3 regions of the Actinoplanes sp. NPDC021490 genome follow, and region 1 is predicted to be linked to each of the others. Evidence: predicted binding sites of a transcription regulator. Region 1 holds the regulator's gene; each other region holds the start of a gene.
The links. The regulator HrcA, encoded in region 1, represses chaperone genes, less so after heat shock. The targets are predictions, from matches to a motif close to GGTTNGCACNCTCNNNNNGAGNGTGCNAACC.
Positions count from the first base shown of each region.

Region 2: the regulator HrcA is predicted to act here: its motif matches at 2,109-2,139, upstream of groL (chaperonin GroEL).
Region 3: the regulator HrcA is predicted to act here: its motif matches at 1,645-1,675, upstream of groES (co-chaperone GroES).

Region 1 is NZ_JBVHFW010000024.1:172,915-176,163, forward strand. It holds gene ACZ3I4_RS43650 (tetratricopeptide repeat protein) at 1-124, shown strand, start outside; gene dnaJ (molecular chaperone DnaJ) at 202-1,344, opposite strand; gene hrcA (heat-inducible transcriptional repressor HrcA) at 1,362-2,384, opposite strand; gene ACZ3I4_RS43665 (DUF4870 domain-containing protein) at 2,546-3,220, shown strand.
Region 2 is NZ_JBVHFW010000005.1:464,610-467,858, forward strand. It holds gene ACZ3I4_RS17115 (glycerol-3-phosphate dehydrogenase/oxidase) at 1-145, opposite strand, end outside; gene groL (chaperonin GroEL) at 280-1,902, opposite strand; gene ACZ3I4_RS17125 (hypothetical protein) at 2,228-3,148, opposite strand; gene ACZ3I4_RS17130 (GNAT family N-acetyltransferase) at 3,246-3,249, shown strand, end outside.
Region 3 is NZ_JBVHFW010000001.1:676,672-679,920, reverse strand. It holds gene ybaK (Cys-tRNA(Pro) deacylase) at 1-382, opposite strand, end outside; gene ACZ3I4_RS03190 (class I SAM-dependent methyltransferase) at 404-1,573, opposite strand; gene groES (co-chaperone GroES) at 1,800-2,114, shown strand; gene groL (chaperonin GroEL) at 2,186-3,249, shown strand, end outside.

The sequences.
Region 1 (3,249 bases):
CCTGCGCGAACAGCTCGGCACCCCGGTGTTCGTGCAGGAGGCCTCGAAATGCCTCCCGACGAAAGCGGAGATCACCAACCTCCTGGACTTCCTCGACGAGGCCGCCCGGCACCGACCCCGATGACCACGGCACCCGGCCCGAGGCTCGCTACTCCGCGCGCGCCCGGCGGCTTCGGGCCTACATGACGAGCCCGCTGCGGCCTAGTGGCCGTTGAACGCGTCTCGCATCCGGCTGAAGAAGCCGCCCTGCTTGCTCAGCTCGGCGACGTCCTCACCGCGGGTCTTGGCGAAGTCGCGCAGCATGCGTTCCTGGTCGGCGGTCAGCTTGGTCGGGGTCTTGACGTCGAGGTGCACGAAGAGGTCGCCGCGGCCCTGGCCCCGCAAGTGGGGTACGCCCTTGCCGCGGATGCGCAGCGTGGACGCGGGCTGGGTGCCGGCCTTGACCTCGATGCCCTCCTCGCTGTCGAGCGTCTTGATCGTCAGGCGGGTGCCGAGCGCGGCCGCGGTCATCGGCAGGGTGACGCGGCAGTGCAGGTCGTCGCCCTTGCGGGAGTAGACGTCGTGCGGGCGCTCGTGGATCTCGACGTAGAGGTCGCCGGGGGTGCCGCCGCCGGGGCCGACCTCGCCCTGCTGGGCCAGGCGGATGCGCATGCCGTCCTCGACGCCCGCGGGGATCTTGACGGTGAGCGAGCGGCGGGTGCGGACGCGGCCGTCGCCGGCGCAGGTCGGGCAGGGGTGCGGGATGACCGTGCCGTGGCCCTGGCAGGTCGCGCACGGGCGGGACGACACGACCTGGCCCAGGAACGTGCGCTGCACGCTCTGCACCTCGCCCCGGCCGCCGCAGGTGTCGCAGGTGGCCAGGTGGGTGCCGGGGGCCGTGCCCGCGCCGGAACACTGGGTGCACAGCACCGCGGTGTCGACCGTGATCGGGGCCTCGACGCCGAACGCCGTCTCGACCAGGTCGAGCTCGAGCCGCAGGATCGCGTCGGCGCCGGGACGGGTGCGCGGGCGCGGGCCGCGGGCGTTGCCGCCGGCCGCCGTGCCGAAGAACGCGTCCATGATGTCCTGGAAGCCGACGAACGGGCCGCCCGCTCCGCCGGGACCGCCGGGACCCACGCCGCCGCCGGGGGCGAGCGGGTCGCCGCCGAGGTCGACGATCTGACGCTTCTGGTCGTCCGAGAGAACCTCGTACGCCGCGTTGATGTCCTTGAACTTCTCGTGCGCTTCCGGATCAGGGTTGACGTCCGGGTGGTACTGCCGAGCCAGTTTGCGGTAGGCGCGCTTGATCTCGTCGTCGGTGGCTTCCCGGCTCACACCGAGAATGCCGTAGTAGTCCTTGGCCACGGGCTCCGCAATCCTCGTCAGTTCTGGGCTAGAAGGTCGCCCACGTAGCGTGCCACCGCGCGCACGGTTGCGATGGTGCCGGGGTAATCCATCCGGGTGGGACCGAGCACGCCGAGCCCACCGACGATCGTCGTGCCGGGGCCGTAACCGGTGCTGACCACGGATGCCGACCGCAGGTTGTCGATCTGGTTCTCGTCGCCGATCCGGACCCGGGTGGTGCTCGGTTCCACTTCGCCGATGAGCTTGAGCAGGATGACCTCTTCCTCGAGGGCTTCGAGGACGGGGCGCAGCGTGCCCTGGAAGTCCAGCACGCCCCCACGTGTCAGGTTAGCCGTGCCTGCCAAGGCGAGGCGTTCCTCACTGCGCTCGACGAGCGTCTCGAGCAGCACCGAGGCCAGACAGGCCATGGTGGCGCGGCTGGCCGGCGTGCACTCGTCGACCAAACCTTGCACGAGCGGCGGCGTGTCGGCCAGTCTCTGCCCGGCCAGCTTTTCGTTGACGCGGCGGCGCAGGTCGGTCACGTCGTCGGCTGGGACGGGGGTGGGCAGCTCGACCAGGCGCTGCTCGACGCGGCCGGTGTCGGCGATCATCACGAGCATGAGCCGCGTGGTCGAGATCGGCACCAGCTCGAGGTGGCGCACCGACGAGCGGGCCAGCGACGGATATTGCACGACAGCGACCTGGCGGGTCAGCTGGGCGAGCAGCCGGACCGTGCGGTGCACGACGTCGTCGAGGTCGACCGCGCCGATCAGGAAACGCTCGATGGCCCGGCGCTCGGCCGGGCTGAGCGCCTTGACCTTGGACAGCCGGTCGACGAACAGCCGGTAGCCGGCGTCGGTGGGCACGCGCCCGGCGCTGGTGTGCGGCTGCCGGATGTAGCCTTCCTCCTCCAGCACCGCCATGTCGTTGCGCACGGTGGCCGGCGAGACGCCGAGCTGATGCCGCTCGACCAGCGATTTCGAGCCGACCGGCTCCTGTGTCTCGACGTAGTCCTCGACGATTGCCCGCAGGACGTCGAGCTTGCGGTCATCCAGACTCACAATGACCCCTCCCCCTTCGCTGCGACTGGCACTCTTGGCGACCGAGTGCCAGTCTACGTCGCCACCGTCGGGAGCGCGATGATCGAGTGCAGTGTCTATTGGCCGGTTCGATCAGCGAGTCGCCCTCGACCGCATTGAACTGCGGCTCTACGGTGTCAGCCATGACTGAACCACCTCGCCCGCCCGGTGAAGGTAATCCGTACGACCCGACAACGCCGTTCAACCCTTATGCGGCTAACGACCCGGTTTCCGGTTCGACACCGCCTCCGCCGCCTCCATATGGCGCGCCTTCGTCGGGAGGCCCCGGCTACGGCGCCCCGCCGCCGTCGTCCGGCGGCCCGGGTTACGGCGGCCCTGGTTACGGCGCCCCACCGCCCTCATCCGGCGGTCCGGGCTATGGCGGTCCGCCGCCGTCGTCCGGCGGCCCGGGTTACGGCGGCCCGCCCCCGCAGTACGGCTATCAGCAGCCGCCCACGGGCTACGGCGCGGCTCCCAACCAGGACGACAAGACCTGGATCATGATCGCCCACTTCGGCGGCGCGCTCGGCGCTCTCGTCGGCGGCGGCCTGTCCGGCTGGATCGTGCCGCTGATCGCCATGCTGGCCAAGGGCAACCAGTCCCCGGTCGTCCGGGCCGAGGCGGTCAAGGCCCTCAACTTCCAGATCGTGTGGGCGGTCGTCACCCTGATCGGCTGGGCCACCGCCTGCGCCGTCATCGGTTTCGTGATCATCCCGATCGCCGCGCTGATCGCCATCATCTTCGGCGTGATCGCCGGCGTGAAGGCCAGCAACAACGAGCCGTACAAATACCCGCTCACCATCAACCTGATCAAATAGCGCGGCCGACTGCGCCGGGTACGGGGCCC
Region 2 (3,249 bases), on a different contig from region 1:
CGTCGAGGGCCGCGCCGGCGCCGGTGACCCCGCCACCGATGACGAGGACGTCGAACTGCTCGTCGCGCAGGCGCCGGAGGTCGGCCACCCGCCGGATCGGGGAGAGCCGGCCGGCCGTGTAACGGGAGACGGAGGGTTCGCGCACGCGTCCCACGTTAGCGCCCGTACTCGCTCCCCAACCCGCACCTGTGAGCAACCCTTCGGCTTCGGGCCGGGAAACGCGGAAAGAGGGCGGGCCGCCAGGCGACCCACCCTCTTTCCGTTTTGCTGGGACTGGACTCAGAAGTCCATGTCACCGCCGCCCGGGGCGCCGGCCGGGGCCGGGTTCTTCTCGGGCTTGTCGGCCACGACGGCCTCGGTGGTGAGGAACAGCGCGGCGATCGACGCGGCGTTCTGCAGCGCCGAGCGGGTGACCTTGGCCGGGTCGATGATGCCCGCGGCCAGCAGGTCGACGTACTCACCGGTCGCGGCGTTGAGGCCGTAACCCGCCTCGAGGTTGCGCACCTTCTCCACCACGACGCCGCCCTCGAGGCCGGCGTTCACGGCGATCTGACGCAGCGGGGCGTCGAGCGCGACCTTGACGATGTTGGCGCCAGTGGCCTCGTCGCCGACCAGGTCGAGCTTGTCGAACGCGGTCTTGCCGGCCTGCACCAGGGCGACGCCACCACCGGGCACGATGCCCTCCTCGACGGCCGCCTTCGCGTTGCGAACGGCGTCCTCGATGCGGTGCTTGCGCTCCTTGAGCTCGACCTCGGTGGCCGCGCCGACCTTGATGACCGCAACACCGCCGGCCAGCTTGGCCAGGCGCTCCTGCAGCTTCTCGCGGTCGTAGTCGGAGTCCGACTTCTCGATCTCGGCGCGGATCTGGTTGACCCGGCCCTGGATCTGCTCGGCGTTGCCCGCGCCGTCGACGACGGTGGTCTCGTCCTTGGTGATGACGATCTTGCGGGCCTGGCCCAGCAGGCTCAGGTCGGCGTTCTCCAGCTTGAGGCCGACCTCTTCGCTGATGACGGCGCCACCGGTGAGGATGGCGATGTCCTCGAGCATGGCCTTGCGACGGTCACCGAAGCCGGGGGCCTTGACGGCGACCGACTTGAAGGTGCCGCGGACCTTGTTGACGACCAGGGTGGCCAGGGCCTCGCCCTCGACGTCCTCGGCGATGATGACGAGCGGCTTGCCGCCCTGCATGACCTTCTCCAGCACGGGGAGGAGGTCCTTGACCGCCGAGATCTTGCTGTTGGCGATCAGGATGTAGGGGTCGTCGAAGACGGCCTCCATGCGCTCGGCGTCGGTCATGAAGTACGCCGAGACGAAGCCCTTGTCGAAGCGCATGCCCTCGGTGAGCTCGAGCTCGAGACCGAAGGTGTTGCTCTCCTCGACGGTGATGACGCCTTCCTTGCCGACCTTGTCCATGGCCTCGGCGATGATCTCGCCGACCGTGGAGTCACCGGCGGAGATGGAGGCGGTCGAAGCGATCTGCTCCTTGGTCTCCACGTCCTTCGAGAGCTGCTGAAGGCCCTCGGAAACGCTGGCCACGGCGGCCTCGATGCCCCGCTTGAGGGCCATCGGGTTGGCGCCGGCGGCTACGTTGCGCAGGCCCTCGCGAACCAGAGCCTGGGCCAGAACCGTCGCCGTCGTCGTACCGTCACCGGCGACGTCGTCGGTCTTCTTGGCGACCTCCTTGACCAGCTCGGCGCCGATCTTCTCGAAGGTGCCCTCGAGCTCGATCTCCTTGGCGATCGACACACCATCGTTGGTGATGGTGGGAGCGCCCCACTTCTTCTCGAGCACGACGTTGCGGCCCTTGGGGCCGAGCGTCACCTTGACGGCGTCGGCGAGCTGGTTCATACCACTCTCGAGGCCGCGACGAGCTTCCTCGTCGAATGCGATGATCTTGGCCATACGGCTGTGTCCTCCTGGACAATCGAGGTGCTGGGCCGCGTGGCCCCGCCCTCCGCACGTTGTTGATTGCACACTGCGCGGAACTCTGCGGACGTCACCACCTGGCGTCGTGACGTCCTCAGGTCGAGCCGGATAGCCCGCGACGACCGGCCCCGTGCCCCGGCGCCGATGGCGACGCCGCGACCGAGACCCCACCGTCCCGACCTGCTTGGCACTCAGCAGTCCCGAGTGCCAATCACTTGTTTAGCACTCCGGGGGTGCGAGTGCAAGAAAACCCCCGCCTCGGGAGGGCGATGCGCAACCACCGAGCGGTGCCGCCGGGGCGTCATTCCTCGGGGGCGCCGAGCTCCGCGAACAGGGAACGGCTGGTCACCGGTTCGACCGCCCGGCGAGCCTGCCCGTACGTCACCAGGGCCGCGATCGCCCACAGCTGAACGAGGACGACTCCGGCCACCGTCGCGGCCAGCCCGCCGAGGGCGTAGTCGGCCACCCGGGGCACCACCGTGACCGCGGCCGCCGCGACCACCAGCCCGGCCGGGCGCGAGTGCGAGAGCAGGTGGACAGCGCGGCGCGGACCCCGGCCGCGCTCGATCAGCACGACCGGCCCGAGCAGGCCGCCGTAGGTCAGCGCGGCCGTCGAGGCGATCGCGAACGCGATGACGACCAGGCCGCCCGCCGTGCCGACCTGCTCCTCGGTCAGCACCAGCGGCAGGCCCCCGGTGAGCAGGCCGAACCCGGCGAACCAGAGCCAGAGGGCGCGCAACCGCATGGAGACGAGCGCCCACACCCGGCCCGGACGCGGCCGGAGGCCCTCGGCGGCGGCGGGCAGCACCACGCCGACCACGCCGGCCAGGCTCAGCACCAGCGGCAGCGCGGACACCGCCAGATAGGCCAGCCACATGGCCGGGAGAAGCAGCAGGCCGAAGCCGCCGACCAGCTCGGCCAGGGCGGGCGCGGCCACGATCGTGTCGTCGACCCGGCCGACGAAGAAGTGCATGGGCAGCGCGACGAGGAGCATGATCGGCACGAGATGCAACGCGTGCCGCCCGGCGACCCGGCCGGACCGGCGCGCCCACTGACCGAACCCGGGCCCGGCCACGAGCGGGTCGGCCTCGCCCGCGAGCTGCGGAAAGGCGACATGCCGGCGCCAGCTGAGATCGGCCGTGCGCCCTTCGGGGTCGAAGGGGTCGGCGGCGGCCACCACCGGTTCCTCGACCATGAAGATGCGTGCCTCGCCGTGCTCCACCCGGACACCTTGCCCCAGCACAGGGTCGTCACGCCACCCCGTCCGATTCCCGGCAACCCGCTTGCCGCACCGGCCCGATCGAGGTAGTGAGGACGCCATGA
Region 3 (3,249 bases), on a different contig from region 1:
CGAGTTCGAGGGCCGAGTCGTCGACCACGGTCGGCAGTTTCTTGCGCTGCCCGAGCGGGCTGATGCCCCCGCGCACGTATCCACTGCTGCGTTCGGCAGCCGCGCGATCGGCAAGGTTTGCCCGTTTGCCCCTGGCCGCCTGCGCGAGCGCCTTCAGATCGAGGTCACCGGTCACCGGCACCACGCCGACCACGAGGTCGCCGTCGACGTCCGCGATCAGCGTCTTGAAGACCCGCTCGGCCCCGATCCCCAGCGCCTCGGCCACGAGAGCGCCGTAGTTCGGCGAGTCGGGCGAGACGTCGTACGGGTGCAGGGTGTGCTCGACCTTGTGGGCGGTGAGCAGCGCGGTGGCCGGGGTGCCGGCCGCGGCCTTCTTAGCCATGGCGCGCACGCTACTCCCGCTTCACGGCCGGCAGAGGAGCACGGTCGGCGCGCCGGCCACCCGGGTCAGCACCATCGAGGCCGCCTCGGGCCCGGACAGCCTGAGGTCGCGTCGCAGTTGATCCGGTTCCAGCGCCGAGCCGCGCTTGCGGATCTCCAACCGGCCCACGCCACGCTCCCGCAGCAGCGCGCGCAGCCGTTTCAGCGAGAACCCCAGCACGTCGGTGATTTCGAGCCTTCGCCCGTACGGGGTCTCGTGCGGCTCGTCGGTGTAGACGTACGCGATGTCGGGGTCGGCCAGGCGGCCGTTCACGGTCGTGGCGAACTCGGCCACCAGATGCGACCGCACCACGGCCGGGTCGGGGTCGTAGACGTACGCCCCCACGCCGCCGACCGGCGCCCTCGCCTCCCCGCTGCCGGTCAGTTCGCTTTCCCCGGGCAGCAAGCTCGCGCGGCGCGGCACCCCGGCCAGCGGACCGCACCAGAACGCGGCCTCGACCAGGTCTCCGCCGACGCTGACCCACTCCCCCTCGGCGCCCGGCGGCAGCAACGCGTGATCGATCCCGGGGGCGAGCTTGAGCACCGTACGAGGGACGCGCGTGGCCAGACCGGCGACGAAGTCCCACGGCGGCGAGTAGGAAGCGGGGTCGAACACGCGGCCCCGACCGGCCCGGCGGCGGGCCGGGTCGGCAAAGACGGCTGCGAAGTCCTCCACCCGTACGGTCGTCGCGTCCGCGCACTCCACCCGGATCCGGTCGCCCAGCCCGAGCGCCTCGACGTTGGCCGCGGCGAACCCGGCGGTGACCGGATCGGCGTCGACCGCGTACACCTCGATGCCGGCCCGGGCCGCGGCGATCGCGTCGGAACCGAGCCCGCAGCCGAGATCGGCCAGTGTCCGCACCCCGGCCGCGGCGAGCCGGGCCGCCCGCCGGTTGGCCACCACCGCCCGGGTCGCCTGCTCGAGACCGGCCCGGGTGAAGAACATCGACTCCGCGTCCGGGCCGAACTTCGAGGTCGCCCGGCGCCGCAGATCGACCTGCGTCAGCGCGGCCGCGGCCAGGGCGGGTGGCACCCCGGCCGAGCGCAGCGCCGAGGCGGCGGCGAGCGGGTCGCCGGCGGCTGTCCCACCCGCCAGGGCCAGGGCATTCACCCCTTCGGGCGTACACAATGAGGTGGTCGGGTCGGCAGTCACGCAGGCATTCTCCCCGGCACAACGCGCGTTGGCACTCTGGTTGACGGAGTGCTAGTTCCGGCCTAATCTCCGATTAGCACTCTCAACATGAGGGTGCCAGCCGCAAGCCCATCCGGGCCTGTGGCTTGGCACCAGGCGGACCGGCACCCGCGACGACGGCCCCGCCCGGTGGCATGAGGCATCAGTCCGGCCAGAATCCGGCCGGCAAACCTGTACCCAGGAGGGTATGCCCGTGACTACCGCGACCAAGGTTGCGATCAAGCCGCTCGAGGACCGCATCGTGGTCCAGGCGAACGAGGCTGAGACGACCACGGCGTCGGGCATCGTGATCCCCGACACCGCCAAGGAGAAGCCGCAGGAGGGCACCGTCCTCGCTGTGGGCCCCGGCCGGATCGACGACAAGGGCAACCGCATCCCGGTTGACGTCCAGGTCGGCGAGACGGTCCTCTACTCGAAGTACGGCGGCACCGAGGTCAAGTACGCCGGCGAGGAGTACCTGGTGCTCTCCGCCCGCGACGTCCTCGCGGTCATCGAGAAGTGACCTACTGACAGTGCTGACCGCCCTGGCTCGTTACTGACGGGCCAGGGCGTTGGTGCGTGAAGGGACCATATATGGCGAAGATTCTCAGCTTCTCTGACGACGCCCGGCACCTGCTCGAGCACGGCGTCAACTCGCTCGCCGACACGGTCAAGGTCACCCTCGGCCCGCGCGGCCGCAACGTCGTTCTGGACAAGAAGTTCGGCGCGCCCACGATCACCAACGACGGCGTCACCATCGCCAAGGAGATCGAGCTCACCGACCCGTACCAGAATCTCGGTGCGCAGCTGGTCAAGGAGGTGGCGACCAAGACCAACGACGTCGCCGGCGACGGGACCACCACCGCCACCGTGCTGGCCCAGGCGCTGGTGCGTGAGGGCCTGCGCAACGTGACCGCGGGCGCCAACCCGATCGGTCTCAAGCGCGGCATGGACCAGGCCTCCGAGGTCGTGTCCAAGGCTCTGCTGGCCAAGGCGGTCGAGGTCGCCGATCACAAGGCGATCGCGAACGTGGCCACCATCTCGGCCCAGGACGCCACGATCGGCGAGCTGATCGCCGAGGCGATGGACCGGGTCGGCCGCGACGGTGTCATCACCGTCGAGGAGGGCTCGGCCATGGCGACCGAGCTCGAGGTCACCGAGGGTCTGCAGTTCGACAAGGGCTTCATCTCGCCGAACTTCGTGACCGACGCCGAGTCGCAGGAGGCCGTCCTCGAGGACGCGCACATCCTGATCACGACCCAGAAGATCTCCAGCATCGAAGAGATGCTCCCGCTTCTGGAAAAGGTTCTGCAGTCCGGCAAGCCGCTGCTGATCATCGCGGAGGACGTCGAGGGCCAGGCCCTGTCCACGCTGGTGGTCAACGCGCTGCGCAAGACGCTGAAGGTGGCCGCCGTCAAGGCGCCCGGCTTCGGCGACCGCCGCAAGGCGATGCTGCAGGACTTGGCGATCGCCACCGGTGGCGAGCTGGTCGCCCCCGAGCTGGGCTACAAGCTCGACCAGGTCACCCTCGACATGCTGGGCACCGCCCGGCGCATCGTGGTCGACAAGGAGAACACCACGGTCGTCGACGGCGGCGGTCAGTCCTCCGAGGTCACCGACCGGGTCTCGCAGATCCGCAAGGAGATCGAGGCCTCCGA